One region of the Camelimonas sp. ID_303_24 genome, then DNA from elsewhere that is predicted to be linked to it. Evidence: predicted binding sites of a transcription regulator. Region 1 holds the regulator's gene; the other holds the start of a gene.

What was found. The regulator LexA, encoded in region 1, represses DNA repair genes until DNA is damaged. The targets are predictions, from matches to a motif close to TGTTCNNNNTGTGTTCNG.
Region 2: the regulator LexA is predicted to act here: its motif matches at 2,199-2,216, upstream of recA (recombinase RecA).

Annotation. Positions count from the first base shown of each region.
Region 1 is NZ_JBLLJM010000002.1:459,257-466,682, reverse strand. Features, by position in the region: gene gltX (glutamate--tRNA ligase) at 1-796, opposite strand, end outside; gene ACERNI_RS02550 (ComEC/Rec2 family competence protein) at 1,504-3,975, shown strand; gene lexA (transcriptional repressor LexA) at 4,133-4,870, opposite strand; gene ACERNI_RS02540 (hypothetical protein) at 4,829-5,173, shown strand; gene ACERNI_RS02535 (flavin-containing monooxygenase) at 5,203-7,029, shown strand; gene ACERNI_RS02530 (hypothetical protein) at 7,426-7,426, shown strand, end outside.
Region 2 is NZ_JBLLJM010000023.1:20,310-27,735, reverse strand. Features, by position in the region: gene alaS (alanine--tRNA ligase) at 1-828, opposite strand, end outside; gene recA (recombinase RecA) at 1,039-2,124, opposite strand; gene cckA (cell cycle histidine kinase CckA) at 2,388-4,958, opposite strand; gene ACERNI_RS16040 (hypothetical protein) at 5,421-7,256, shown strand.

The sequences.
Region 1 (7,426 bases):
AGTTGCGCAGCGCTTCCGGCAGGTAGCCCATGCTGCGGTAAGCCTCGACGCCGAGCGCGCCGTGGCGCTTGGAGAGCTTGGCCCCATCCGGCCCGTGAATCAGCGGAATGTGCGCCATCACCGGCGTCTTCCAGCCCAGGGCGTCATAGATCTGCTTCTGGCGCGCCGCGTTGGTCAGGTGATCGTCGCCGCGAATGATATGGGTGACGTTCATGTCGTGATCGTCCACCACGACGGCCAGCATGTAGGTGGGGTTGCCGTCGGAGCGCAGCAGCACCAGGTCGTCGAGATCCTTGTTCTGCCAGACGACGCGGCCCTGCACCTCATCCTCGATGACCGTCTCGCCGGACTGCGGCGCCTTCAGGCGCACCACTGGCTTCACGCCAGCAGGCGCTTCGGATGCGTCGCGATCGCGCCAGCGGCCGTCATAACGCATGGGCCGGCCCTCCTTGCGGGCCAGTTCGCGCATCTCCGTCAGCTCTTCGGGGGTGGCGTAACAATAATAGGCGTTGCCGCTGGCCAGCAGCTGGTCGACCGCTTCGCGATGCCGCGCGGCGCGGCCGTGCTGGTAGACCACCTCGTCATCCCAGTTCAGGCCCAGCCAGCCAAGGCCGTCGATAATCGCGGCGATGGCGGCGTCCGTGGAGCGCTCGCGATCGGTGTCCTCGATGCGCAGCAGCATCTTGCCGCCGTGCTTGCGCGCGTAGAGCCAGTTGAACAGAGCGGTGCGGGCGCCGCCAATATGCAGATAGCCAGTCGGAGACGGAGCGAATCGCGTGATGATCTGATCGGTCATGGGCTCAACAGCGTGTGAAATACGGAAAGCGACGCCCGGTTGGGGGCGCCATTGTCTGGACGGGTGGGGTTGCGCCAGTCCAGCAAAAGCGTCTCCGCTTTTGCATGAGGCTTTGCATGAAAGCAAAGCCCCTGACGCGTTGCCCTGGCGCGTTGCGTTTGGCCATCCGCCGGTTTGGCAATGCCTCCAGGGCGTTGTCAGCAAGCAGGAGGCCGGAGAAGGCCGCAACCGGCGCGACGCCGGAGCCTGTGCCTGATCCGCCGTTTGCACGGAGCCGCCGCCGGATCGCTGTCAACGCGCCATGCGCTCGTGTAGCATGTCGTCGCCGTCAGTCGAAGCCAGACGCGGGCCATGACTGAACGTTGATTGTTGCTGTTGTATGGCGGGCGCATCCCGTCGTGACGCCGGAACGGCGCATGAAGCCAGTGGGGAAAGCGCAGGGTGGGGCGGCGGACGCTCCGCGCCGGTCTGGTGCGCCTGCGCTCGCGCGGGACGGACAGCTGCTTGCCGCAAAGTTCGCCCAGGCGGCGTATGCCCCACCGGAGCTTGCCCGCGCCGCATCCCCGCAGGCGGCGCCCCCCCATGCTGGCGCGGATCATCATCTTCCGGAAACAACTGCTCCCGCCCAGGCAAATACAGCCCGTTCAGGCCTTTGGTGGTCAGGCCTCCGGGCTCTCCAGACGCACGCCGGCCTGGTTCGCCGGCTGGTGAATGGGATAGCGACTGGTCTGGCGCGCGAGGCGCGCCTGCTGCGCCGGGCTCCGGCCACGACCATGGCATTGTGGGCGGCGATGGCCGCCCGCCAGATCCGGGGCTGGCTGGGCGCGGACATCGACCAGCGCCGCCACTGGCTTTGGCTGCCGGTGCTCTTCGGCTGCGGCGTCATCTGGTATTTCAACCGCCTGACGCCGGGGGACGCCGGCCCTGCGCTTGTCGCCGCCTGCGCCCTGTTGCTGGCGTCGGCGACGCGCCGCCGGCCGGCGGCGCGCATGGCGCTGGTCGTTTTGGCCATGATTCCCGCCGGCTACGCCGCCAGCGCCCTGCGGCTTGCCGCGCTGGATGCGCCGGTGTTGCAACGGCCCACCATTGGCGAACTGACCGGATATGTCCTGGCCGTGGACCAGCGCGGGGCCGGCGCGAGGCTGCTGGTGGCTCCGGTCAGCTTCGCGCGCCTGTCGCCGCAGCAACTGCCGGCCAGGGTCAGGGTGTCGGTGCGACAGGCGGAGCCGTTGCGCGCGGGCGTCATGGTGCGAACGCGGGCGCGCCTGCTGCCGCCGCCAGAAGCAGCGCGCCCCGGCGGCTACGATTTTGCCCGCGACGCCTGGTTCCGGCAGACCGGCGGCACGGGTTCAGCCCTCGGCAGGATTGCGGTTTGGGATGGGGCGCAGGCCGCCTGGGTCGACGCCCCATCAGCCGCGCCGCTACCAGGAGAGGGCAACCGCGGCCAGAAAAACAGCGAGAAAAATGCTCAGGAAAACGATCTGGAAAGCGCGCAAGCCATGCCCGCGCCGGCGCCGTGGGCATGGCGCCTGGCCGCATGGATCGACAATGGCCGCATGGCGTTGACCGACCGGATCGCCAGCGCATGGGGCGGCCAGGCTGGCGCGGTCGCGGCGGCCCTCGTCACCGGCAAGCGCGGGCAGATCGCGGAGGAGACCAACGCCTGGCTGCGGGCCGCCGGCATCTATCACATCATCTCCATTTCCGGGCTGCACATGGTGTTGGCCGCCGGCATGTTCTTCTGGACGGCGCGCGCGCTTCTGGCGCTCTCGCCGTGGTGCGCGCTGCATCTGCCGGTGCGCAAGATCGCCGCTGTCCTCGCCATGGCCGGAGCGACCGCCTATTGCGTCTTCTCCGGGGCCGATGTCGCGACCGAACGGTCATTGATCATGATCCTCGCCATGCTTGGCGCCATTCTGGTCGACCGGCCGGCGCTCTCCATGCACAATCTGGCCGTGGCGGCGATGATTGTGCTTGTGCGCGAGCCGGAAAGCCTGCTGGGGCCTGGCTTCCAGATGTCGTTCGCGGCCGTGGCCGGGCTGATCGCGCTGGCGGACCGCAGCGCGGTCACGCCAGGGCAGCCGCGCCGGCGTCGCGCCGGGCCTGGTCTGGTCCGCCGGGCGATGGCGCCGCTGGTCGCAGTCGGACTGACGACGCTGGTTTGTGAGCTGGCGACCGGACCATTCAGCGTCTGGCATTTCCAGTCGGTGTATCCGCTGGGGCTGGTCGGCAACGCCATGGCTTTGCCATTTCTGTCGCTGGTGGTGATGCCCGCCGCCGTCGTGGGCGTCGCCCTGACGGCGCTTGGGCTGGACTGGCCGGTCTGGTGGGTCATGGGGGCGGCGACCGAGCCGGTGCTTTACGTCTCCATGCGCATCGCGGCGACGCCCCACGCCGTCGCCGGCGTCGCCGCGCCTGGGCCGGGCGCATTATTGTGCCTGAGCGTAGCCATCATCTGGTTTGTCATCTGGCGCTCGCCCCTGCGCTGGGCGGCCCTTGCGCCGGCGTTCGCCGGTCTGGTTCTGCTCCAGTTCGCCTCAAAGCCGGATGTGCTGGTCGACCGGCAGGGACGCGGAGCGCTGGTGGTGCAGGGCCAGGGGCGCGATTCTGATGGACGGCTGCGCGTCACCCTGCTGGGAACGCCGTCATCGTTCACCGTTGAACAATGGTTGCGCGCCATTGGCGACCAGCGGGCGGCGAGCGATCCTTCCCTGCGGGCTGGCGCGCGCTGCGATCCGTTGGGCTGCACCGCGCTCCGCGATGATGGCGGCGCCATCGCATGGAGCCGGGAGCGACGCGGCCTGTTTGAAGATTGCGCCCGCGCCGATGTCATCGTCTCCCCGCATCGCGCGCCATCGGGATGTCGCGCGGCCGTGGCGCTGGATCGTCAGACACTGGCGCAGCAGGGGGCCGCCAGCATCTATCTGCATGAAGGCGCGGCCACGGTAAGGCGCGTGCGGCAGCCCGGGGAAGGCTGGCCATGGACGCCGGCCCGGCCACCACGATACGAACCGCCCACACACCGGAGTTTCCAGCCAGCCCCGGAGCGGCCGGCGCGGCGAACGCCGGATCAGCATGGCGCGACGACGCCAGAACAAGGCAGGGAGGCAAACGCCGGCGGCGGAACGGACCCCGATGATGACGCGCGTGGCGAAACCGGCGCCGCGCAGCCGGATTGAGCGCCCCGCACGGCACAAGCGAAAACGCCATCAGAACCCGCGAGCCGCGCAACCGTCCGGCGTCATCCAGCAGTTGGGACATGGCCAATCCGCTGAAGCTGGCGACTGCCCTGAAGAGCCTGACCCGGCGCGGTTTCCCAAATGCCGGGGCGGCGCTTCAATAACGCCGCACCAGGCTGACGAGCTTGCCCTGAATTTTCACCCGGCCGGCCGGCAGCACCCGGTTCTCGAACTGCGGATTGGCGGCTTCCAGTTCAACGCTGGGGCCGCGTTTGCGCAGGCGCTTCAGGGTTGCTTCCTCATCATCGATCAGCGCGACGATGATGTCGCCATTATCGGCGGAATCCTGACGGCGGATCACCACGGTGTCGCCTTCCAGAATGCCGGCGTCGATCATCGAATCGCCGCGCACCTCCAGGGCGTAATGGTCACCCGCGCCCAGCAGGCCGACGGGGAGGGGGATGCTCTCGCCCTGATGCTGTATGGCGCTGATGGGCGCGCCGGCGGCGATGCGCCCGATCAGCGGCACCGCGACGACACCCGGGATCTGCCCATCCGTCATCGCGGGGGAAAAGCCTTCGTTGTCCGTGCGTTTCGCCACCGTTGCGGCGCTTTTGCCGCCCGCCACCACGCGCGGCCGGAAACCCGTCTGCGCGGGCTTTCCTCCAGCTCCCTGCTGGATGTCAGGCATGCGCAACACCTCGACGGCGCGCGCCCGGTTGGGTAGCCGGCGAATGAATCCACGCTCCTCAAGCGCCATGATCAGGCGATGGATGCCGGACTTCGATTTGAGATCCAGAGCCTCCTTCATCTCGTCAAACGACGGTGGCACGCCGGTTTCCTGAAGGCGTTGATGGATAAACCGCAAAAGCTCGTGCTGCTTGGCCGTCAACATCGTCTCTCACCCCCAATGACAGAGCAGCCAGCCCCCGCCTTAACGCCAGACGAACGGGCAAAACTGACAGGCCGATTCTGCAACGAAACAAATCATGAACAGTATTGCATGTTCCTGCTGTGTTCCGCAATATGTGATCCGGATGCAAATGGGCCGGGGTGGCAGGCGCTGCGCTGCTGGCAGTGCGGCGGCGCGACCTGGGTTTTCCATGCGCCGGGCGCAGACGCGATCATGGCGAAGCCGCAGTTGACATGGCTATTGGTACTGATCAGTATCTTTATCAAGAATAAGGATATTTCATAAAGTCATGACGCTTGCGCCGGGAGTGAAACATGTCAGCTACGGGCGATAACGCCGCGCATATCGAGATCGATGCGCTGAAGGCGCGTTACCGGGAGGAGCGGGACAGGCGTCTGCGTTCCGACGGGAACCAGCAGTACGCCGCCATGACCGGTGATTTCGCGCATTATCTGGACGATCCCTATGTCGCGCCGGGTTTCACCCGTGAGCCGGTGCGCGAAACCGTTGACGCCGTTGTTATCGGCGGCGGCTTCGGCGGGCTGCTCTCTGGCGCGCGCCTGCGCGAGGCGGGGATCGAATCGTTCCGGATCATCGAGAAGGGCGGCGACTTCGGCGGCACCTGGTACTGGAACCGTTATCCGGGCGCGGCCTGTGATACGGAAAGCTATATTTACCTGCCCTTGCTGGAAGAAACCGGCTACACGCCGCAGCGCAAATATGCCCGCGCGCCGGAAATTCTTGCCCAGGCCCACCGGGTCGCCCGTCATTTCGATCTTTACCCGCACGCCCTGTTCCAGACCGTGGCGACGGAGATGCGCTGGGATGAGGCGGCCGCGCGCTGGCATGTGCGCACTGATCGCGGCGATGAAATTTCCGCCCGCTTCGTCATCCTCGTCGGCGGTCCGCTGGACCGGCCGAAGCTGCCTGGCATTCCGGGCGTGGAGACTTTCAGGGGCCACAGCTTCCACACCAGCCGCTGGGACTACGCTTACACTGGCGGCGATTCGCACGGCAATCTCACCGGCCTTGCCGACAAGCGGGTGGGCATCATCGGCACCGGGGCCACGGCGGTGCAGTGCGTGCCGCATCTTGGCGAATGGTCAAAGGAACTGTTCGTCTTCCAGCGCACGCCGTCGTCCATCGACGTGCGCGATGACCGGCCGACCGACATGGATTGGGCCGGTTCGCTCCAGCCGGGCTGGCAGCGGGAGCGCATGGACAATTTCACCGCCGTTGTCTCGGGCGGAGAGTTCGAGGAGGATCTGGTCAATGACGGCTGGACCGATCTCATCGGCAACATTCTGCTGGCGGCGCGGCGCAAGCAGAAACAGGGCGAGGTTGTCGAAGACCCGGAGAAGCTGATCGAACTGGCTGACTTTCAGAAAATGGAGCGGGTGCGCGCCCGCGTTGATTCCATCGTCAGGGATGCCGCCATCGCCTCGGCGCTGAAGCCCTGGTACAGCCAGTTCTGCAAGCGGCCGTGCTTCCACGATGGCTATCTGCCGACCTTCAACCGCCCCAACGTCCATCTCATCGATACGCAGGGGCGGGGCGTCGAGCGCATCACCGAAACCGGCGTCGTCGTCGACGGCAAATCCTATGAACTGGATTGCCTGATCTACGCCACCGGCTTCGAGGTTGGCACCGACATCACCCGCCGCTTCGGCCTTGAGGTTTACGGCCGGGACGGCCTGACGCTGACCGAGAAATGGCGGGACGGGGCCGAAACCTTCCACGGGCTGTTCTCGCGCGGCTTCCCCAACTGCTTCATCGTCACGCCGATCCAGTCGGGCCAGAGCCCCAATTTCCAGCACATGCTGGATGAGCAGACCCGTCATATCGGCTGGCTGTTGCGGCAGATGCGCGAACGCGGCGCGATCACCGTCGAGGCAACGGCGGCGGCGGAAAAGGCGTGGGTGGATGCCTGCGTCAAGATCGCCCGCGCCCGCGTGCCTTATCTGGAGGAGTGCACGCCGGGCTACTACAACAACGAAGGCAACGTGAACAACATGCGGGTGCTGAAGAACAATCAGTACTGGCGGGGCCCGACGGTGTTCCTTCGCATGTGGGAGACCTGGCGTCAGAAGGGCGACATGGACGGGCTGGAGCTGAGTTACGGCGCCCAGGCTGCGGAATAAGGCGCCGCCGGGTAGAACCCGACCTGGAAGAAACGCGCCCAGGAAGAAACGCGCCCAGGAAGAAACGCCACCGGGCAGAAACGCCACAGGGCAGAGCGCGGCGGCACTGAGGGCGACAGCCGAAAGGCAAGTAAAGGCAGGCGGCGGCAAAAGCCCCGTGCGCATCGCGCCCGGTCATGCGCGGGGCGGCCGCAGTTGCGCCGCGATGCCGGCCTGCGGCTGCGATGATCTGCATGGTTGCCGGGCGCCGCAGCGGCTCCGGCAACTGGCGCGCGCATATATTCACCGTCATGCGCATTCACTGGTATTTCCACATGCCGCAGGTGCTGTATCGTCAGAACCTGCGGATATTTATTTGAAATACTGGTGATTATTATGCGTATGTACCATTTTTCAA
Region 2 (7,426 bases), on a different contig from region 1:
GGCGATGACCCGGTGACTGACGCCCTGGGGGCCATCTGGATCGACGCCGGTCAGATTGGCCACAGCCATGATGAGCGCGCGCATCATGTCGGTGGCATAATTGTCGTGGGTGCCCTGCAGGACTGCGGAAATCCGCTCCAGCCCCATGCCGGTATCGATGGACGGACGCGGCAGGCTCAACCGCTCACCCGGCGCCAGCTGGTCAAACTGCATGAACACGAGATTCCAGATCTCGATGAAACGGTCGCCGTCCTCATCCGGGCTACCGGGCGGGCCGCCAGGGATGTGGTCGCCGTGGTCATAGAAGATTTCCGAGCACGGCCCGCAGGGGCCAGTGTCGCCCATCATCCAGAAATTGTCCGAGGTGGAGATGCGGATGATCTTGCTTTCGGGCAGGCCGATCTTGCGCCAGAGACCATACGCCTCATCGTCCTCGGAATAGACGGTGACGAGCAGCTTGCTCTCGGGAAGGCCGAACTCTCTGGTGACCAGGCTCCACGCCAGCTCGATGGCGTTTTCCTTGAAATAGTCGCCGAAAGAGAAGTTGCCCAGCATCTCGAAGAAGGTGTGATGGCGGGCCGTGTAACCGACATTGTCGAGATCGTTGTGCTTGCCGCCGGCGCGCACACACTTCTGCGAGGACGTCGCCCGCACATAGGGCCGCTTTTCGGCGCCCGTGAACACGTTCTTGAACGGAACCATGCCGGCGTTGGTGAACATCAGCGTTGGATCGTTCCGGGGAACGAGCGGAGCCGACGGCACGACTTCATGGCCGTTCCTGGCAAAGTAATCGAGGAAGGTCGATCGAATTTCGTTGACGCCGCTCATCAGAAACACGCACTCGGGACAGATGCAGGACGGCCGGTCGCCACCCCTTCAGCACACGTCTTCTAGTGAGGCGACGCGCCCTTGTCGAGATTGGAAACCGGAGTGATGCGCCAGTGGCCAACATGCGCTCAACGGTCCAGCGCCAGCCAACGTCCGCGCATGACGGATAAAGCAGAAACGCCGGCGGATCATCATCCGCCGGCGTCAGCATCAGGCCTCGCCTTCATCCAGTTCATCTTCTGAAGGATCGATATTCTCCAGAATACGTTCAGCAAGGAGACCGGCGTTCTGGCGAATGGCAGCCTCAATGCGGTCGGCGATCTCGGGGTTCTGCCGCAGGAACGTCTTGGCGTTCTCGCGCCCCTGTCCCAGACGCTGGCTGTCGTAGGAGAACCAGGCGCCCGACTTGTCGACGATGCCGCCCTTGACGCCCAGATCAATCAGTTCGCCCAGCTTGGAAATGCCCTCGCCATACATGATGTCGAATTCGACCTGCTTGAAAGGCGGCGCCACCTTGTTCTTCACCACCTTGACGCGCGTCGAGTTGCCGGTGACTTCGTCACGGTCCTTGATCGCGCCAGTGCGGCGGATGTCGAGGCGGACCGAGGCGTAGAACTTCAGCGCGTTGCCGCCCGTCGTGGTTTCCGGCGAACCGTACATCACGCCAATCTTCATGCGAATCTGGTTGATGAAGATGACCATGGTGTTGGAGCGCGAGATCGAGCCGGTAAGCTTGCGCAGGGCCTGGCTCATCAGGCGCGCCTGAAGACCCGGCTGCACCTCGCCCATCTCGCCTTCGATTTCGGCGCGCGGCGTCAGGGCCGCCACCGAGTCGATCACCAGCACGTCGATAGCGCCGGAACGCACCAGCGTATCGGCGATCTCCAGCGCCTGCTCTCCGGTGTCCGGCTGGGAAATCAGCAGGTCATCCAGCTTGACGCCCAGCTTGCGGGCGTAAACCGGGTCCAGCGCGTGCTCGGCGTCAACGAAAGCGCAAACGCCGCCTTTTTTCTGGGCCTCGGCAATGGTGTGCAGCGCCAGCGTGGTCTTGCCCGACGATTCCGGGCCGTAAACCTCAATGATGCGGCCGCGCGGCAGGCCGCCAACGCCCAAAGCGATATCAAGCCCGAGAGAGCCGGTTGACACCGTTTCGATCTCAACGGGACGATCGTTCTTGCCAAGGCGCATGATGGAGCCTTTGCCAAACGACCGCTCGATCTGGGAAAGCGCTGCGTCGAGCGCCTTTGTCTTGTCCATGGAGGAACCTTCAACGAGCCTGAGCGCGGATTGCGACATTGTCCTGTCCCTTATGGCATGACGCGTCGGGCGGCTTCAACGCGTTGTTTGTACTCTATATGTTCCATGTATCATGTTCAATATTTGTTCTCAAGTTCATATTGCGTGTAAAGGCTTTTTCCGTCAGGCGAGATGACGCCCGGGCATCGTGCGGCTTACTGCGGGGCAGAGCGACGCAACGACGCGCGCCCGGTATGACGCCGGGTAAATTTCCGGCGTCATGCCTCTGGATTTTCACGCATGCTGCGCCGCTGCGCCTGGCTTTACTCCATCTGCGCCTTCACGGCCTCGATGAGTTGTTTGAGGCTGAAGGGCTTGGGCAGGAAAACGAACGCCTCCCCTTCCGGCAGGTTCTTGCGGAAGGCGTCTTCGGCATAGCCGGATACGAACACGATGCGCGCCTGAATATCGCGGGCGCGCAGTTCGCGCAGCAATGACGGCCCATCCATTTCAGGCATGACCACATCGGAGACGACGAGATCAACCGGCTCGCCCCGCTCTTCCAGCAGGCTGATCGCCTCGCGACCGGAGGCTGCCTCCAGCACCGTATAGCCGCGGGTTGACAGGGCGCGGGAAGCAAAGGCGCGCACGGCCTCTTCATCTTCCACCAGCAGGATAACGCCGCGCCCGGTAAGGTCGGCGGCGGGCTGCCGGGCGACAACCGCGCCTTCAGCCTTCACCGGCGGCTCTTCCGCCACATGGCGCGGCAGGAAGATGCGGAAGGTCGTGCCCTTGCCCAGTTCGCTGTCGCACAGGATGAAGCCGTCCGTCTGCTTGACGATGCCATACACGGTCGACAGGCCGAGGCCCGTGCCCTTGCCTACTTCCTTGGTCGTGAAGAAGGGCTCGAAGATCTGGACCATGACTTCCGGGGGCATGCCAACGCCGGTATCGCTCACCTCAATCATCACGTAGTCGGCCGCCGGCATGCTGTCATCGTAGCGCCGGGCTTCCGTCGCCGTGACATTGCTGGTGCGGATCGACACCTTGCCGCCTTCCGGCATGGCGTCTCGCGCGTTGACCGACAGGTTCATGATGACCTGTTCAAACTGGTTGATGTCGGCCTTTACTGGCCAGATATCGCGCCCGTGATGCACGTCGAGGTCGACGCGCTCGCCCAGCAGCCGCTTGAGCAGCAGGGAAACGTCCGCCAGCACGTCGCCTACCTGCATGACCTGTGGCCGCAGCGTCTGGCGGCGCGAGAACGCCAGCAGATGCCGCACCAGCGCCGCGGCGCGGTTGGCGTTGCCCTTGATCTGCATGATGTCCTGGAAGGACGGGTCTGTCGGGCGATGCTTGGCCAGCAGCAGGTCGCTGAAACCAATGATGGCCTGCAGCACGTTATTGAAGTCATGCGCCACGCCGCCGGCGAGCTGGCCGACCGCGTTCATTTTCTGGGCCTGGGCAAACTGCGCCTCAAGGGCGCGCTGCTCGGTGGTGTCCAGCGCATAGATGATCGCCGCTTCGCCCTCGCCTTCGGCATCGTCGACGCTGCTCACATAGAACCGCGCGGACCTGCCCCCGTCGCCGGCGATCTGCGCGTCAAACGGCGCCACGTCTTCCTGACGCGCGGCTGCCCGCAGCGCCGCTTCAAGCTGCGGCGCGTCCTTTTCCGCCACCACGCCGGCAACGCCGCCGGCCACAACCTCGGCTGGAAACAGTCGCGAGAACGAAGCGTTGCTCTGCAATATGGAGCCGTCGCCAGCAATGGTGGCGATTGCCACGGGGGTGTTGTTGAAGAAGCGGGCGAAGCGAACTTCCGCCTGGCGTTGCGCCTCTGACGTCTCGCCGGTGGACGGGCGGCCGGAGGAGCGGTTGAGCACCAGCGTGCGCGACGACAGGCGCCGCCCGTTTGCATCGACCGGCGTGCGGTGCATCACCCGCACCGGCAGGATATGGCCGTCGCGCCGGCGCAGATCGAGATCGAGCGTTTCGGTCCCGCCGCCCCCATCTCCCGCCGTCGGCGCAGCCAGCAATTGCGCGGAGGCGCCCCGGGCCACGATATCGTCCAGCCGGGCGCCGCCGGCGCCGGCGCTGGCGAGGTCAATCCCCAGCCAGCCGGCCAGCGTGGCGTTCATGTAGCCAATGTCGCCATCGCCTTCGATGGAGAGGAAGCCAGCCGGCGCCTGATCGAGAAAATCAATGGCGTGCTGCAGCTCCTGGAACATCCGCTCCTGACGGTCGCGGTCAGCGGTGACATCGGTCACTGTCCACAGCAAAGGCGCCTTGCGGCCGGTCCCAAGCATGCGAACCTCCACCCGTCGCCAGGATGCGACGGCACTGGAGGCCTGGGAAAAAGAGCCGGCCTCCCTGGCGAAGCTGGCGTCGTCGCCATTGCCGGAGGCGCCAAGAAATCTGAGTTCGTCATGGGCGACGCGCCCCTGTCGGGCGGTTTGCGCCAGCCGGTAAAGCGCCTCGCTGATCTCGGGCGCATGGCGCGATGCGCGCTCCAGCGAAGCCGGCTGATCGCCTCCGCCCCCGACCAGGGCGCGCCAGGCGTCGTTGCACCAGATCACGTCGCCATGGCTGTCCGCCACCGCATGGCCCGCTGGCGAACCATCGACGATGGCGCGGGCAAGCCGCGTTGGGCGCGAAACGCCGCGCGCCAGCTGAAAAAAGCCGACGGCAAAACCAAACAGGGCGAAAATGCCAACCACCGCGAGAACGGCGAGCAGGCCGATGACGAGCGAGCGCGCGTTCGTCGGGGCCAGGGTCGCCAGCCAGACAGCCGCGGCGATGAACGCCATGGAGAAAACCAGCAGGGGCAAGGCCATGCCATTGACCCGCCAGAAGTTCCGCCGTTCGTCTGGCGCACGCGCGCCAGACGCGCGCATGATATCGGCGTCCTGCGCGTCCGCCGCGGATTGCGCCATGTGCGTTCGGAACAGTGAACTGGTCATTGACGTCCTGACAATCGCTACAGCTGGAGACGGCCAGGCTGTCTCCCGGCCGCGCGCGTGGCGACGCGCCCCGCCGTCTGGCCGCGGCTGCCGCCGCGCCCGCTGCCAGAAGCAGGATCGCGGCCAAAATGGCAACGTCCCGGCGGCCATTCATGCGCAGTCTGCGCAACAGACGATGAGGCGCGCGACGCCTGAAGTTAATCCGTGCATTCACCTTAATCGAAGAAGCCTGCCGAAAGGTTCACGTTTTCTGCTTTCGCATTCGAATCCTGGTTGCCGGCCTGTCAACCGTCGATTAACCCTGATCATGAAAAACTGCGCCTCACGTATGTTGTCGCCGGACGGTTCGCCGGTTTGCGACAGCAACCGCCCGAGCAACCGATGTCCGGATCAGAGATGACAAACGCCGCGCAATTCCTGTTAGCCTTCATCATCATCCTTGTGGTGGTGATGATCCTCGCTTTCGTGCTGCGGCGCATCACGTCAGGTCGCAAGCGCGCCGCCGCCCAGGGGCCGCGATCGCGGCAACCCCGGCTGGGCGTCGTGGACGTCTATGATCTTGACGACCAGCGCCAGCTGGTGCTGGTGCGCCGCGACCATGTCGAGCATCTGGTGATGATCGGCGGCGCATCGGACGTGGTGATCGAAAGCGCCATCATTCGCGGCGAAGGGCGACGCAGCGCGCCGCCGGTCGCCAGTGATCCGGCGGACGCCTCCGAGGCGTCTGAAGCAGGTCGCGGCGAAACCCGCCCCGACGAGGCGCGGCCGCAGCCGCCGCGCGCGCCCGAGCCGCGCAGTGAAACCCGTCTGCCCAGCGTTGATCACCTGCTTCGTCAGGGCGCGCCAGGGGCGGCCCCGGCCCCGGCGCCAGCGCCGCTCACGCCAGCCACCACGCCGGCAACTCCTGCCCAGGCAGCAGCGCGGCCAACGCCAGCTGCGCCGCCAGTTGCCCCGTCGCCCGCCCCGTTCGCGCCAACCCCAGCTGCGCCTGCCACGGTTGCGCCTGTCCCGGTTGCGCCTGTCCAGGCCACGCCGGCTCCAGCCGCGCCGGCCCGGGCTCCATCAGCTCCGTCGATGACGCCCACCGCCGCCCGCCCCGCGCCCGCGCCGCAAGCCGCTTCTCCACAAGCTTCCGGGCCAGCAGCGCCAGAAGTCCGCGCTCCGGCGCCGCAGCCCGCCCCCGCCCCGCAGGGCCGCCCGGCCCCGGCAACCATCCAGCCTGCGGGCCAGCGACCGGCGGGCTCCATGGCGCCAGCTCCGGCCAGGCCGCCGGCAGGCCGGCCCGCCGCGCCTGGCTTCAATCCGCCTCCAGGGGTCCGGCCGCCGGCCAGTGGGCCCGCCGCTCCCGTTGCGGCCCGCGCCCAGGCGCAGCCCGCGGGTCAGACGCAGCCCGCAGGTCGCCCAGGCTTCGGCCCGGCGCCCACGACCGCGCCGTCTGGCCAGTCATCGGCGCCGCAGCGCCCAACCGCCCCCCAGGCGTCTGCCGCAACCCAGGCCACGCCCAGACCTGCGGCAACCAGCGAGACGCCAGCCGCCTCGGCGCCGTCCACCGCAACGCCGCCAGCCGCTGCGCCTGCCGGACGGACGGCCATTGATCCGCGCGTGCTGAATGATATGGAGCGGCAATTGCAGGATGCCCTGAACAATCCTGCGCCATCGGCATCGCCCCAGGCCGCCAAACCGGCTCCGGCTCCGGCCGCAACCGCATCAGCGCCGCCCCCTGTTGAGCCTGCGGCGGAAACCCCGGCGCCGCGCCCCATGAGCTCGCTGGCCTCCCTGCGTCTTGACCTCGCCGGCTTGCGCCCCACCTCATCGCGGCCGGCTCCGGCAAGCGAACCGGCGCCAGTGAATGCGCCGGCAGCAGAAGCTGCGGCAGCTCCCTCTCCAGCAGCGCCTGCGGCGCGTCCGCCCGAAACGCCGGCAGCCGAAAAGTCACCGCCGCCCTCCACGACGGCATCAGCCTCCGCTGCGCCGGTTTCAAAGGTTGACCTGCCAGACCTGTCGTTTGATTTCCCGGAGAGCAAGCCGGCTGCCGCCGCAGCGCCTGCCGCCGCCGCGACCAGGCCAGCGCAGACCAGCGCGCAGGCCGCCGCCCCTGCAGCGTCTGGCAAGACTGATGATAGCGCCGGCAACAAAGCCGATGAGAAACCAGCGCTCGATCCGCTGTCTCCCGAGGCGATCGAGGCCGAGTTCGCCCGGCTGCTGGGACGCTCGCCGCCCCGGAAGGGCTGAGGCCCCGCAAGCTGCGACCAAACAAAAAGGCCGGGTGAAAACCCGGCCTTTTTCATGCTCACAAGATATGTGCGGTCAGGCGGTTCAACCAGCATGGCGGCTGGTGGCGGCGTCGAAACCGGATATCACGCGCCCTGGCTGCCGTCGCGACAACGGCGAGGCGGTCATGG